2 regions of the Streptomyces sp. NPDC026301 genome follow, and region 2 is predicted to be linked to the other one. Evidence: riboswitches for the same ligand, from Rfam matches in the RefSeq annotation. Region 2 holds a riboswitch; the other holds the start of a gene.
What was found. Region 2 has a riboswitch for cyclic di-AMP ahead of ACZ4MH_RS15440 (transglycosylase family protein). Riboswitches for the same ligand answer to the same signal wherever they lie in the genome.
Positions count from the first base shown of each region.

Region 1 (7,766 bases), on a different contig from region 2:
CGGTGGCGACCGGGGCGGTTTCAACCGTGACCGTCGGGACGACCGTGGCGGCCGCCCCTTCAACCGCGACGACCGTGGCGGCGACCGTGGTGGCTTCAACCGTGACCGTCGGGACGACCGCGGTGGCCGCCCCTTCAACAGCCGCGACGACCGCGGCGGTGACCGAGGCGGTTTCAACCGTGACGACCGTGGCGGCAACGCCGGTGGCCGTTCGTTCGAGCGCCGTGACCACCGTGGCGGCGACCGCCCGTTCAACCGCGACCGCCGCGACGACCGCCCGTCGTCCTTCGGCCGTGACCGCGACAACGACCGTCGCCCGCACGGCCGCCGGGACGACCACCGCGGCGGCAACGCCGGTGGCCGCTCCTTCGACCGCCGCGCCGACAAGCCGCGCTGGAAGCGCAACGGCTGATCCAAGAAGCGCAGCACGTACCGCTGAAACGTCCGTGCGCCGCTGACAGACCGGTGGGTCCGTCCTCCCCAGGACGGGCCCACCGGCGCGTTCATACCGTCCCGCGCACCCTCATAACGGAGTTCTCCGAGCCACTCCGACCCCGCCGACCCCTGATGCCTTCCAGTTGTGGTGCGAGCGCGGGCTATGCTGCTCGGTGCGGGCCATTAGCTCAATTGGCAGAGCAGTGGACTTTTAATCCATTGGTTCAGGGTTCGAGCCCCTGATGGCCCACCGTGGTGGGTCGGAGGAAGCCCCTCCGACCTGTAGTGCAGCGCTCCGTCGGCTCAGGCCGGCCGGAGCGCTGTGTCGTTTCCGCCTCAGGGTCGTTTCCGCCTCAGGGTCGTTTCCGCCTCGGGGATCAGGCTCGTACACCTCCGTTGATCGAAGCGGGGCGGGAGATGACCAGGTGTGTCCCGGTGGTGCGGTCGTATGTCCGTCCCGCAGGAAGAAGCGGGCAGCTCATGGCATTCACGGGTACGGGGCGGTGGCCGGGGTGAGACTCGGGCGCGGGCGGCGGACAGCGGCCGGAGTACCGGATGGGAGCCCACCGTGGAGGAGACGGGGCCGGGACGAGCGGCGGGGAGCCCAGAGCCCGAAGCGACGAGTTTCGTCGGGCGCGGCAGGGAACTGAGCGCCTTGACGGACCTGGTGGTCGGCGCTCGGCTGGTGACGCTGACCGGGGTGGGCGGAGTGGGCAAGACCCGCTTGGCCAAGCGCGCCGCGGCCGAGATGCGGGACGCCTTCCCCGACGGGGTACGGCTGGTCGAACTTTCACCGCTGCACGAGGCGACCTCGATTCCGCTCGCTGTGTATGAAGTGCTGCGGCTGGCCGACCAGACCACGCGGCCGGCGATCGAGGTGGTGGCCGAATGGCTGGCCGACAAGCGGCTGCTGTTGATCCTGGACTGTTGCGAACACCTGGCCGCCGGGTGCGCCGACTTCGTCGAGGCGCTGCTGGCCGCGGCTCCCGGGGCGCACTTCCTGGCCACCAGCCGCTGCCCCCTCAAGGCCCAGGGGGAGCGCGTGATGGCCGTACCGCCGCTGCCCGTCAGTACGGCGGGAAGCTCCCACGGGTCGGTACCGCCCGATGCTGCGGTGCTGTCCGATGCGGTGGTGCTGTCCGACGCTGCGGTGCTGTCCGATGCGACGGTGCTGTCCGATGCGACGGTGCTGTTCATGGAGCGCGCCGCCGAAGCCGCACCCGGTACGGTCCTCGCGGCGGGGGACGGCGCGGCGGTGGCCGAGATCTGCGCACGCCTGGAAGGCATTCCCCTCGCCATCGAACTCGCTGCCGCCCGGCTGCCGGAGATGCCCCTGGACCGGCTCCGTGAGCGGTTGCACGCCCGCTTCGAGACCCTGACCTCCCCCGACCCGTGGCACGGCGAGGGCGAGCGCAGGCACCTGGCGCTGCGCACCACGATCGGCTGGAGCCACGAGCTGTGTGCCCCGCTGGAGCGGCTGGCGTGGGCCCGGCTCTCGGTGTTCGCCGGCGGTTTTGAGCAGGAGGCGGCCGAACGGGTTTGCGAAGGGGGTCCGCTCAGCGGTCACCAGGTGCCGGAGCTCCTGTCCCGCCTGGTGGACAAGTCCGTCCTGCAGCGTACGGAGACCCCGCACGGCCCCCGGTACGCGATGCTCGACACCGTCCGCGAGTACGGCGGGCAGTGGCTGCACGAGCTGGACGAGGAGCGGCAGACGCGCCGTCGGCACCGTGATCACTACCTGCGTGTGGCACGGCGGGGCTGCGACGAGTGGGTCGGGCCCGACCAGGTGCTGTGGTGCGAGCGCGTCATCGCCGAGCACGCCAACATGCGGGCCGCCATGGACTTCTGCCTGACCGGACAGGAACGCCACACCGCCGTGGAGATGGCCGGGTGTCTGGGTTTCCTCTGGCGCTACTGCGGGTTCAGCCGGGACGGACAGCGGTACCTGGACCTGGTACTCGATCCGGAACCCGAGCCCGGCCCGGCGCGGACCTGGGCGCTCTTCGCCCGCGGATCCATCGCCTTCTCCCAAGGAGACCTGGAGGCGGCGGGCCGCTGCGGAGCGGCCTGTGCGGCCGCCGCGTTGCAGCCGGGCCAGGAGGACACCGGAGCTGTCGCCGCCGGTGCCGGGGTCCTGGGGATGAGCCTTGCGATGAGGGGAGAGCTTGTCCGCGCGGCCGAGGTACTCGACGGAGTCCTGCACCGACGCGTCCGGGAGGCACGCTACGAGATCGCCGAGCTCCAGGTCCGCCTGTGCCGCCTGTTCACCCACGTGCTGATGAAGGAGTTCGCCCACGCCCGGGTCGTGGCCGATGAGCTGCGGGCGGAATGCCGGCGATACGGCGAGCGCTGGGTGTGTGCCTACGCGGACTACATGCGGGCGTTGGTGGACCTCGCGCAGGGAGACCCGCACTCGGCGACGGGCCATGCCCGCCAGGCGATGAGGGGGCACTGGGCGCTCCACAACACCACGGGAACCGCGGTGGCCCTGGACGCGCTGGCTTCGGCGGTCCTGGCCGACGGCGACGGGGAGCAGTCGGCGTGGCTGCTGGGCCTTGGCCAGCAGGTCTGGCAGGTCGTCGGCAGCGCGCAGATGGATTCGCCGGGACTCGCCGCCGTTCGCCGGTCCTGCGAGGACCGCGCCCGGCGAGCCCTTGGCGAAGCGGCGTACGAGGCAGCCTTCCGCAAGGGCCTGGAGAGCGGTATGGACGACGGCCTCACTGCTGTCCGACGCGGGCGTTGAACCCGGCTCCGGCTGCCCGGCGGAAGGCCGGGGCGCGCCCGTGATGGTCGGGGCGCGCCCGTGATGGATGGGCGCGCGCCGCAGCTGCGCACACCCTTCTTCCGCGGATCTTCCGCCGGCCGGGAACGCCTGTACGCCGGTCAGGAGTTGAAAGAGTGTCCAGACACATCCAGAGGTATCCGAACGCATCGGTGGCATCCGGAGGGGGCTCGTGGTCGTGACCGTGACCGTGACCCGTCCGGCCCTCGAAGAGTCGCCGCGCGGTGCCGCGGCGGACACCCTGGGACGGCGGTACGGCGGTACGGAGAGCGGTGGGGGAAGGAGGCCGGTGCGGATGGGGCGAGGCAGAGTGGGCGTGCCGGGCGACCGGGAGCGGCGGGCCCGTCGGGACGGGCTGTCGCCGGTCAGCCGCCGGCTGGTCTGCTGGCTGCCCGCTGTGCTCCTGATCGGCGGGCTGGCCTTCGACCTCCTGACGCCGACCCGGTACACCGCCGCGCCGTTCTTCTCGGCGGCGCCGCTGGTCGCCGCGCCGCTGTACTCGCTGCGGAACACGGCGCTGGTCAGCGTCCTGTCCGTACTGGCGGAGCTGGGCGTGGCCGTCTTCCACGGCCGGACCGGCGGCTACGAGTCGTACACCGAAGCGGTGACGGTCCTGGTCGTCGCCCTCCTGGCGCTCGGTATCAACAGGGCCGTGCGGATGACCGACGCCCGGCTCGCCTCCGTGCGCGACGTGGCGGAGGCCGCCCAGCGGGCCGTACTGCCGCTGCCGCCGGACCGCATCAGCGGGCTCGACGTCGCCGCGCGGTACGAAGCGGCGCAGGCGGATGCCCGTATCGGGGGCGATCTGTACGCCGTGCAGGACACCCCGCACGGCGTACGGCTCATCGTCGGCGACGTGCGGGGCAAGGGCCTGGAGGCGGTGGAGGCCGCCGTGATCGTCATCGGCGCCTTCCGGGAGGCCGCGGAGCAGGAGGCCACGCTGGAGGCGGTGGCGGGGCGGCTGGAGCGGGCGCTGCAGCGCGAGGGGAGCCGGCGGGCGGGGCTGGACCAGTTCGAGGGGTTCACCACGGCGGTGCTCGCCGAGGTGCCGTCCGAGCATCGCGGCGTGCTGCGGGTGCTGAACCGCGGCCATCCGGCGCCGCTGCTGCTGTGCGCGGACGGCACGCTGCGCGAGCTGGAGCCGCGGGCCCCGGCGCTGCCGCTCGGGCTGAGCGAGGTCGCGGGCTGGCCGGACCGGGCCGACCAGGCCGATTTCCCGCCCGGCGCGATGCTGCTGCTGTTCACCGACGGGGTGACCGAGGCGCGGGACAGCGGGGGCGTGTTCTACCAGCCGGCGGTCCGGCTGGCCGGCCGGCTGTTCACCGGTCCCGACGCGCTGCTGGACGCCCTGGTGGACGACGTGGCACGGCACACGGGAGGGGAGACGGCGGACGACATGGCCCTGCTGGCGCTACGAAGACCGGAGGGGTAGGGACGGTGCCTCCTCCAGCCACTGCACGCTCTGTCCGTGCTGGCCCGTGAGGGCGACCGGGTGGCCGTCGAGCGCGAGGGTGAGCTGGTGCGCGTCGGCGGGGCGCGGTCCGGGCAGCCACGGCAGCACGCTGTGGTGCTCGTTGGAGACCCAGTGCCCGGCCCGGTCCACCAGGACCGACCGTACGACCCGGGCGAACTCCTCGCGGCGCTCCAGCGGCAGATACGTCAGCACGGCCGTGTGGAAGACCACCAGCGTCGCGTCGCGCGGCGCCCGCGCGGCCAGCGCGGGCAGCTCGTCCAGGAGGTCGCCGCGCACGAGCGGAGCCGGCGGTGCCTGCCGTACGGCCTCGATGGCGTCGCGCTGACGCCGCTGACGTTCCGCCGCATCGGGCGTCGACCCGGGCCAGATCAGCGCCTGGAGCCAGCGCACGTCGTCGGCGTCGGCCACGTCGAGCGGGTTCAGGTCGATCCCCGCCCGCCAGGCGATCCGGGGCAGCCCGGTCGGTACCGGCGTGCCCGGGGACGTACGGCAGGAAAAGACGACCGGGCTGTCCGGAGCGCCGAACTCCGGTCCGTCGTCGTAGCGATAGCGGTACCGGTCCGGGTGCAGGCACAGCCCGGCCGACGCGCCGACCTCCAGGAGCGCGAGCGGCTGGGGGAGCCGGGCGAGGAGCGGCAGCAGTGTGGCGCAGCGCGCGGGTTCGTTGGTCTGCGTGAGCCGCCGCATCATGACGTCGCGTACGTCGTCCCAGTGCCGGATCGTCCACTCGCGCCACGTGCGGTACGCGAAGTCGCCGCGCGGCCCCTGGTCGGCGTGCGGGCCGTCGAGGTAACGGACGGCGGCGAGCAGGAGATTGGGCTGCTGCTTGTTGCCGGGCGGCAGGGAGGCGCCCAGGAAGTCGCAGAATTCCGGGTCCTGGCTGATGCGGGCGGTCAGCTCCTCATGCGCTTCGGACTCGCCCCGCGCCTGCTGCCACGAGAACTCCGCGTACCGATCCGCCACTGCCTGCGCGCTGTTGACGACCATGATCAGACGTTACTGCTCTCACTGTACGTAATCGCTGCGCACCCCTCCGCATAACAACTGACAAACGATCAGTCCGCTACGGGTTTCCGATGCCCGGTCAACTCGCCCCCATTTGGTCATGACTGGTGGCATAAGTCCAGCTCAGCGGGCGTACGGATTCCGGGGAACGCTTGGAATCCGGCCGTCCCGTCCATTACTGTCCGATAACGCAGCGCGGTCGGACCAGCCGTCGCAAGAGGCGGCACCGCGCGGCCGACGCCGAATCCCATAAGCGCACTTCACCACCGCACCACCTGCCCAGGGAACCGGGGAACCACCACCTTGGGGTGAATCGGACGACTCCCCCCGGAGCCGCCCGTAGGAGACCTTCCTGCTCCGAACCCGTCAGCTAACCCGGTAGGCGAGAAGGAAGGAAAGGAGTGCGCCCCCGTGGCGTCCAACAAGCCTGCCCCCGACCCGTCTCCCGGGTCCCCGCACCTCGCGCACGACTCGTACCGCACCCACGATGCGTACGCGGCGCACGGCACCCACGAGTCCCCCAGGACGCACGCCGAGCCGGCGCCCGCCGACACCGCCACCTTCCCCGCCGTGAGCGATCCGGGTGCGGCGGGCGGCCCGTGGGAGGAGTGGAACCCCACCGAGGAGTCCGTACGCCCCGTACGCGGCCGGCACCGCGTGGCCAAGCAGCGCGGCGGCGGCCTCGCCCGCAGCAGTACGGTCCTGGGCGTCGGCGTCATCGCGGCGGTCGGCGCGGGCGGCATGGCCTCCGCGCAGGGCAAGCCGCAGGTCTCCATATCCATGCCCGACCTGGGCAGCATGGCCGAACACGTATCCGAGAAACTCCCCGCGGCGGAGAGCCTGCCGGGCATCGGCGGTCTGGTCTCCCACGACTCCTCCGGTACGGGCGCGGACGGTGCGCAGGGCGGCCCGTTCACCCGGGCGGGCGGCGGCGAGTCCGCGCAGGGCGGCGGCGAGGCGCTCCGCGCCCGCATCCTGGAGCAGGCCGAACAGGCGCAGAGCTCCGCCGACCAGGAGGCCCGCGAGACCGCCGAACAGGCCGCGGTCCAGCAGGCCGAGGCGGACGCGGCCGAGCGCCAGAAGCACGCCGAGAGCGCGAAGAAGAAGGCCGCGGCGGAAGCCAAGGCCAAGGCCGAGGAAGAGGCGCGCAAGAAGGCGGCCGCCGCCCGCGCCGCCGAGCTCGCCGAACTGGCCAAGAGCTACACCCTCCCGGTCTCCTCTTTCACCATCACCGCCACCTTCGGACAGGGCGGCGACCGCTGGGCCGCCGACCACACAGGGCTGGACTTCGCCGCCCCGACCGGTACCCCGGCCAAGGCCGTGCACGGCGGCACGATCACGCAGGCCGGCTGGGCGGGCTCGTACGGCTACCGCATCGTCGTCACCCTCGACGACGGCACCGAGCTCTGGTACTGCCACCTCTCCTCGATGGTGAAGACCTCGGGCAAGGTGAACGCCGGCGACGTCATCGGCCGGGTCGGCGCCACTGGCAATGTCACGGGCCCGCACCTCCACCTGGAGGTCCGCCCGAGCCCGGACACGCCGGTCGACCCGATGCCGTGGCTGCGCGACCACGGGCTGAAGGTCTGACGACGACGCCTGACGACGACGCCTGACGACGACGCCTGACGACGACGTCTGATGACGACGTCTGATGACGACGATGGCGTGAAGGTCTGAGAACGCCCGCTCTCCGGGGTCGCCTTCGGGGTCGTCTTCGGGCGCGCCTTCGGGCCATCCTCCGCCCGCCGGGCTTCCGTCCGCCCGTCCGGGGCACTTGTCCGCCGTCGCCGCCGCCTCGTGCGCCCCGCTCCGCCGCGACCGGGAACCGGGCGTACTAGCAGGAGGGGAGAGGCGGTGGCCGACGGCCGGGTCTCCGCGTAGCGCGGGCCCGCACACCACGGCGGCCCTGATGGCCACCCGCACACCGCGGGGGCCATCGGGCCGCCGGGCGTATCTTCGGCCGTCCGGCGAGCGCAACCCATCCCGCTCCCGCAGAATGAACGGGCCCCCGCCACCGCGCCCCAAGAAGAACGGCGCCGAGCCAAGGACGGCCCCAGTGGAGTGGAC
Region 1 is NZ_JBVHPN010000017.1:21,579-29,344, reverse strand. Features, by position in the region: gene ACZ4MH_RS26820 (DEAD/DEAH box helicase) at 1-412, shown strand, start outside; tRNA gene ACZ4MH_RS26815 (tRNA-Lys) at 613-685, shown strand; gene ACZ4MH_RS26810 (ATP-binding protein) at 1,091-3,178, shown strand; gene ACZ4MH_RS26805 (PP2C family protein-serine/threonine phosphatase) at 3,513-4,649, shown strand; gene ACZ4MH_RS26800 (DUF2332 domain-containing protein) at 4,629-5,678, opposite strand; cyclic di-AMP (ydaO/yuaA leader) riboswitch at 5,954-6,096, shown strand; gene ACZ4MH_RS26795 (M23 family metallopeptidase) at 6,108-7,286, shown strand; gene ACZ4MH_RS26790 (VOC family protein) at 7,756-7,766, shown strand, end outside.
Region 1: it holds a riboswitch for cyclic di-AMP, as region 2 does, so the genes downstream of both, ACZ4MH_RS26795 (M23 family metallopeptidase) here and ACZ4MH_RS15440 (transglycosylase family protein) in region 2, are expected to answer to the same signal.

Region 2 (7,766 bases):
ACGGCGCTGGGTGTGCTGCACCGGCATCTGTACGAAATGCCGGTGCCGGTGCGGCAGTTGCGCCCCGACGTGCCCGAGGCGCTGGAAGCGCTGGTGCTGCGGCTGCTGGCCAAGGACCCGGAACACCGCCCGGCCGACGCGCAGGAGGTGTACCAGGCGCTGGCCCCGCTGCTCCCGCACGCCGGCTCCGGAAGAGGGGAAGGGGGAGAAGGCGCGGGGGCAGGGATGACGGCCGGTGTTGCCGGAGGGCACGGGATGCCGCTGCCGGGGGTGCCTATGGATCCGACCCGGCCGTTTCTGCTGCCGCATGCGCCGTGGCCGCGCCGCGCGGGAGCGCCGGGCGCCCCCGGCCCCGGTCCCGCCCCCGCCCCCGCCCCTGCCCCCGGGCCCGCGGTGACGGCCGTACCGGTGATGGCTGGATCGTTGGCAGATGTACGAGCACCGGCTGCACCAGCCGTGCCCGTACCGCCCATGCCCGTACCGCCCATGCCCGTACCGGCCGTTGCCGTAGCGCACGTTCCGGGCTCATCGATGCCCGTACCGCCGGGGCTCGCACCGTCGGGTACGGACCCTCGTACGCCGACCCCCGCGCCGTCTTCCGCCCCCGCCCCCCTAGGGCTGGACGTCGCGGCTGCCGTTGATGAGGTCAAGCGGCTGCTGGACCACGGGCGGATCACGCAGGCCGTCGACATCCTGGGCGGCATCCTGCCAACCGCCGCCGCGCGGCACGGTGAGCACTCACCGGTCGTCCGTACTCTGCGCAAGCAGTACGCGGCCACGCTGATGGACGACGGGCAGTACCGGCGTGCGCTGCCGGAACTGCGACTGCTGGCCGAGGAGTTCGCGCGCGGGTCCGGTCCGCGGGCGGCCCGGCAGGCGCTCCAGTTCCGTTTCGAGGCGGCGCAGTGCCTGGAGCAGCTGGGCGAGGCCGCGGCGGCCCTGGAGGAGTACCGCACGCTGCTGCCGCACTTCGAGGCGGCGCCCGACGACCCGGTACGGCCGTTGGAGATTCGGCGTTCCATCGGCCACTTGTTGCTCGCGCTCGGCGAGCGCGGTGCGGCGCAGGAGACGCTGGCCCGGCTGCTGTACGACGCGGAGCGGGTGCACGGTGCGCATCACGCCTTTCCCGCGGAGGTGCGCCGGACGCTGGAGTGGCTGGCCCGCGTCCGCTGAGCGGACGCCCGGCCGAGCCGCCCCGCCACACCGCCGCTCCGCCGAGCCGCCCCGCCACACCGCCGCTCCGCCGAGTCCCGGGCCGTGCCGCGCCCGGAGCCGGCGTGCCGCCCCGCCGCCTCCCGGGTACGAAACACAAAAGTGCCGCAATCGTTGGTCGAATTGCTGGTCCGCGCCGCGCGGACTCCATACCATCGATCAACGCCAGGACTGATACGCACGCGAGGTGCTGAGGAAGGCCTCCGCAGTCGTTCATGATCTTCGCCGGGAGGCCGAATGCTCCGCCGTAGGACTGCGCTCTCCGTTTCCGCCGCCGCGATCGTGGCGGCCCCGCTCCTGTCCGCCTGCGGCAGCGACGCGCACCCAGGTGCCGCGGCCGTCGTGGGAGGCGAGCGGATCACCGTGGCGCAGCTCCAGGCGCGGGTGAAGAACGTTCGTACCGCCCAGGAAGGCGCCCCGCAGGGCGCGCAGCTCATCGAGAACACCGGCCGGCTCAGCCTGGCCACGCTCAACAGCATGATCTTCGACCGCGTACTGGCGCGCAGCGCGAAGGACGCCGGCGTCGAGGCCAGCCGGTCCGACGTGCAGAAGTGGCGGACCGCTGCCGAGCGGCAGGCCGGTGGCGCCGACCGGCTGAAGACGATGTGGCTGCAGCAGGCCATCGCGCCGCGCGAGATCGACGGCGTGGTGCGCAATCAGATCCTGATGGACGGGATCGCGAAGAAGCTGGGCGTGAACCGGCAGTCGCCGCAGGGCCAGCAGAAGCTGGCCCAGGCGCTGGCCAAGACCTCGCGCGACCTCGGTATCGATGTGAACCCGCGCTTCGGCAAGTGGAACGACCGCCAGGTCATGCTCGGCGAGGCGAAGACCCCGTGGGTGCGGACGGAGCAGAAGCAGCGGGTGTGATGCCGGGACGGGCGGCAGGTACGGCATGCGCCCGGCCTGCCGCCCGTCAGGCGTCCGCCGCCCGTGAGGCGTCCGCCGCCCGTGAGGCGTCCGCCGCCCGTGAGGCGCCCGCCGTATGGGGCGGCCTGCCGCCCGTTCCGCGACCGCCGTGCGTTACGTTCGACGGGTGAACGCTTCCGCCACCGGCCGCCTGGTCCTGCTCACCACCAGCCACCGGGTCGCACCCGGCCTGCTGTCCTGGCCCGCGTGGCAGACGCTGCGCGGCGCCGACCGCGTGCTGTGCACCGACCCGGACCACCCGCAGCTGCCGTACCTCGCCGAGGCGGGCATCGCGGTCGAGATCGCGGAGCCCACCGCCCGCGAGTTGGTCGACCACTGCGTGGCCGGCGGCCGTACGGCGGTCGTGCTGACCTCCGCCGACGGCGAGAGCGCGCTGACCGACGGGCTGGCCCGGCTCGCCGGGTCGGGCCGCGAGGCCATGCCCGACCTGGAGCTGCTGCCCGGTTCGTACGATCTGCCGGGCGCCCGGCTGCTGGACCTCGTACAGGTCATGGACCAGATCCGCGTCGCGTGCCCGTGGAGCGGCATCCGTACCCACGAGGACCTGGCGAAGTACGGCCTGGAAGAGGCGTACGAACTGGTCGAGGCGATCGAGGAGGGCGACCGGGAGGCGCTCGCCGAGGAGCTGGGCGACGTCCTGCTCCAGGTCGTCTTCCACTCCCGGATCGCCCAGGACGACCCCGACGAGCCGTTCTCGATCGACGACGTCGCGGGCGGCATTGTCGACAAGCTGATCCACCGGCACCCGCACGTCTTCGGTGACGAGGAGGCGGCGACGCCGGAGGACGTCAAGGCGCACTGGCTGCGGACGAAGGCCATCGAGAAGCAGCGCGAGTCGGTGACGGAGGGCGTGCCGCTGGGGCAGCCGGCCCTGGCACTGGCCGCGAAGCTGGCCTCCCGGGCCCGTACGGCCGGCCTCGACGTGCCGGTCGCGGGCGAGGGCATCGGGTACGAGCTGCTGGCGCTGGCCGTACGGGCCCAGGCGGAGGGCACCGACCCGGAGACGGCGCTGCGGGCCGCGGCCCGTACATACCGGGACGCGATCGTGGCGGCGGAGCGAGCGGTCTAGCCGTTTCGGTGGCGGGGGCCCTGCTGTCTAGCCGTTTCCTGGCGGGGCCGCTCCCGTCCAGCCGTTTCCTGGCAGGGCCCCTCCCTCTCCCCGTCCGCAGAGAGTCGGGGACTCCCCGACCACAGAGACTCGGAGGCCCCCCGTCCACAGAGACTCGGAGACTCCCCGCCCACAAACCATCGAGGACAACGGCGAAAGCCCCCTCCCCCACCTCCACCGCACTCTCACAGACGCTACTGCCCGCCACTGACAGTGACCGGGCCCTGTGGAAAACCGGTTACGGTCGAGGGGTGCACGACACCACCGCTTCCGCCTGCCCTGAACTCTTCACCTGGGAGTTCGCCGCCGATCCGTACCCCGCGTACGCCTGGATGCGGGAGCACGCGCCGGTGCGCAGGACGGAACTGCCCAGCGGGGTCGAGGCGTGGCTGGTCACCCGGTACGCGGACGCGCGCGAGGCGCTGGCCGACCCGCGGCTCTCCAAGAACCCCCAGCACCACAGCGAGGCCGCGCACGGCAAGGGCAAGGTCGGCATCCCCGGCGAGCGCAGCGCGAACCTGATGACGCACCTGCTCAACATCGACCCGCCGGACCACACCCGGTTGCGCCGCCTCGTCTCCAAGGCGTTCACGCCGCGTACGGTGGCGCGCTTCGCGCCGCGCGTACAGGAGCTGACCGACCAGCTGATCGACGGCTTCGCCGGGCGCGGCGAGGCCGACCTCATCCACGAGTTCGCCTTCCCGCTCCCCATCTACGCGATCTGCGACCTGCTGGGCGTGCCGCGCGAGGACCAGGACGACTTCCGGGACTGGGCCGGGATGATGATCCGGCACGGCGGCGGGCCGCGGGGCGGGGTCGCCCGGTCGGTGAAGAAGATGCGGGCATATCTGGCCGATCTGATCCACCGCAAGCGGGAGTCGCTGGCGGCGGTGGAGTCCGAGGACGAGGACCTGATCTCGGCCCTTATCCGCGCCTCCGACCACGGCGAGCACCTCACCGAGAACGAAGCCGCGGCGATGGCCTTCATCCTCCTGTTCGCCGGGTTCGAGACGACGGTCAATCTGATCGGGAACGGTACGTACGCGCTGCTGCGCAACCCGGAGCAGCGGGCGCGGCTGCAGGCCGCGCTGGCCGCGGGCGACGAGGAGCTGCTCGCGACCGGCATCGAGGAACTGCTGCGCTATGACGGTCCGGTGGAGCTGGCGACCTGGCGGTTCGCGACGCAGCAGCTGACGATCGGCGGGCAGTCGATTGCCGCGGGGGACCCGGTACTGGTGGTACTGGCGGCCGCCGACCGGGATCCGGAGCGGTTCGAGGAGCCGGACACCCTGGATCTCGGGCGCCGCGACAACCAGCATCTCGGGTACGGGCACGGCATCCACTACTGCCTGGGCGCGCCACTCGCCCGCCTCGAAGGCCGTGCCGCGCTGGCGACCCTGCTGACCCGGCTGCCCGACCTCCGGCTGGCCGCCGCCCCCGATGACCTGCGGTGGCGCGGCGGCCTCATCATGCGCGGGCTGCGGGCGCTGCCGGTGGAGTTCACGCCGGAGGGCGCGGCGGACGTACGGGGAAGCGCGGAGCCGACCACCCCGAGAGGCGCGGAGCCAGCCACCCCGCAAGGCCCGGAATCGATCGCTCCGCAAGACGCGGATCCGGCTATTCCGGAAAGCGCGGAGTAAGTCGTTCCGGAGGGCGTGCCGTCCGGCGCGCAAAAGGCGCATAGCGCATCGTCCCGGGCGGGGCGGGCGCCCGCTTCCGACGGCCCGTCAGAACGGGAAATCGCGGACGTACCGGAATGCGCCAAGGGTGCCCGGGTCGAGACGAACTGACCTGGCGTCAGCAGCGTGATCTACGCGTGATCTCCGCTACACCGGGTTGAGACCGGACCGGGCCCCCGCTACCTTGCGTGCGACAACTCAAGCCGCCGCTCGAAAGGCACTCGCATGCGCTCCGGCAACGGTAGACACCGCCGCCCCCGTCAGGCTCCCGCCCTCCTGGTGGCGGCCTCCGTCACGGGGGCCGGGCTGGCCCTGCCGCTGCTGACGGCGGGCGGGGCCCAGGCCGCCGACACCGCCACCTGGGACCGCGTCGCGCTGTGCGAGAGCGGCGGCACCTGGAGCGCCAACTCCGGCAACGGCTACTACGGCGGGCTGCAGCTGACCCTGCAGATGTGGAAGGACTACGGCGGCGAGTCCTACGCCGAGCGTCCGGACCTGGCCAGCCGCGCCCAGCAGATCGCGGTCGCCGAGTCGGTACTGAACGACCGCGGCCCGGATGCCTGGCCCAGCTGCTCGGTGAACGCCGGCCTCGACCTGGACGGGCTGATACCCGACGTGGACCCGGGCAGCACGCAGACGCCCGCGCCGCAGCCCTCCGACGACGGCTCCGCGAGCGGCAGCGACTCCGGCGACACCCAGCCGTCGGGCGGCGCCACGGACGGCGCCACGGATGGTGCCACCGACGAGCCGTCGGCCACGCCCTCCGCCACGCCGTCCGGCGACGGCACGGACTCCGGTGACGCGCGGCCCTCCGAAGGCGCCTCCGAGCAGCCCACCGCCGACCCGTCGGCCGACCCCACCACCGACCCGTCGACCGCTCCGTCGACCGAGCCCTCGGACTCCGCGCAGCCCTCCGAGGGGGCCACCGAGCCGCCCGCGTCGTCCGACGGCGGCGCCTCCGCGCCCGGTACCGGCCGGCACCGCGGCGGTACCGACGACGGCAAGGACGGGCGTCCCGAGGGGCGGCACGCCTCGCGCGGCGGTGACGCCCACCGCGGTACCGGGGAGGGCGACGGCGTGTACACAGTGCGGCCGGGCGACAGCCTCTCCGCGATCGCGGAGGAGCACGGGCTGGCCGAGGGGTGGGCCGGCCTCTACGACGCCAACGAGGGTGTCGTCGGAGCTGATCCGGACCTTATTCAGCCAGGTCAGCGCCTCGACCTCGGCCAGTGACCGCGGGCCGCACGGCGTAAGTGCGGGATGGTTGCCCCCATTTGGGGAAAGTGAGACATGGGTCTCGTCCCGAGGTATTCCGTCCGCCCTGTCCGTTCTTTCCATACCGTGTTCGACCTGCGCAAACGGATGCCACCGGTGATCGAAAACCGCAAAGTGTCCTGCGAAAAGGTGGTTTGAACCGCCGAGGGGTGTGTGTTTACGTTCTTCACCGCTCGCACCAAGCGAGCCCGCCGATCATTCGCCGAATCCTGCCGGTGATCGGTCGGACAACCGTCGCGCAAGCGCCGTAGGCAGGAGCGGGGGACCCAAGGTAAGTGCCGTACGCAGCGGAAACGCAGCGGCCGGCTTGGGGTGAAGCCGGATGTGCGACAGCGCATCCGGCCGGGCCACTCACAGCCCGAACCCGACAGCTCACCTCGCAGGCGTCGGTGAGGGAGAACAACATGCTCAAGGGCAAGCACCGCCGCCCCTCGAAGGCCGTCCGTGTCGCCACGCTCGCCGGTGTCGCAGGCGCCGCCGTGGCCGTCCCGCTGATGGCCGCCGGTTCCGCCAACGCCGCCTCGGTCGCCACCTGGGACAAGGTCGCCCAGTGCGAGTCCGGTGGCAACTGGTCGATCAACACCGGCAACGGCTACTACGGCGGCCTGCAGTTCAACAACAGCTCCTGGGCCGCCGCGGGTGGCACCAAGTACGCCCCGCGCGCCGACCTGGCCACCAAGGACCAGCAGATCGCCACCGCCGAGAAGCTGCTCGCCATGCAGGGCCCGGGTGCCTGGGGCTGCGCCGGTGCCGGCGGCCTGACCGCCGGTGGCCCGTCCGCGCAGGTGAACACCGGTGGCTCCGGCCAGGTCCAGCAGCAGGCCGCCCCGAAGCAGGAGGCGCCGAAGCAGCAGGCCGCGCCGCAGCAGCAGGCCCCGAAGCAGCAGGCCGCGCCGCAGCCGCAGCCCGTGCAGCCCAAGGCCGACCCGAAGCCGGTGACCGGCCACGGCAACTACACCGTGAAGTCCGGCGACACCCTGGGCAAGATCGCCAAGGCGCACGGCGCCGACTGGAAGACCGTCTACGCGAAGAACAAGTCGGTCGTCGGCGGCAACCCGAACCTGATCTTCCCCGGCCAGAAGCTCAACGTCTGAGCCGGTACAGGCCGGCACCTCAACGTCCGAGCCGGTACCCGGCAGGCGTGAGAGCCGCCCCGTGAGACCGCCCCGCCGCGACGCGTCCCCCCGAGCGCGCCACGGCGGGGCTTTCGCGTTGGCGCGGCGGGGCAGTGCACCGGCATCCGGGCGGGCCGCCGCTCAGATGCGTACGGACCGTTTTGCCCGGTACGTCCGCTACAAAATGCGGACGCTACCTCCCGTATTGCGGGCCTTTGGGTCCTTTTTCGTCTCACAGACGGGGCTAGGGGCAGGCGTAGGAGCCGTGGGCCGTTAGGCTCGTGCTGCAGAACTCCAGAAACCCACGAAGGAGACAACGTGCCGTCGATCGACGTCGTCGTAGCTCGCGAGATCCTCGACTCGCGAGGCAACCCCACGGTCGAGGTCGAGGTCGGCCTCGACGACGGCAGCACCGGCCGCGCGGCCGTGCCGTCGGGCGCCTCCACCGGC
Region 2 is NZ_JBVHPN010000008.1:30,282-38,047, reverse strand. Features, by position in the region: gene ACZ4MH_RS15465 (serine/threonine-protein kinase) at 1-1,173, shown strand, start outside; gene ACZ4MH_RS15460 (SurA N-terminal domain-containing protein) at 1,450-2,079, shown strand; gene ACZ4MH_RS15455 (nucleoside triphosphate pyrophosphohydrolase) at 2,246-3,208, shown strand; gene ACZ4MH_RS15450 (cytochrome P450 family protein) at 3,499-4,887, shown strand; gene ACZ4MH_RS15445 (transglycosylase family protein) at 5,206-6,159, shown strand; cyclic di-AMP (ydaO/yuaA leader) riboswitch at 6,435-6,602, shown strand; gene ACZ4MH_RS15440 (transglycosylase family protein) at 6,606-7,295, shown strand; gene eno (phosphopyruvate hydratase) at 7,635-7,766, shown strand, end outside.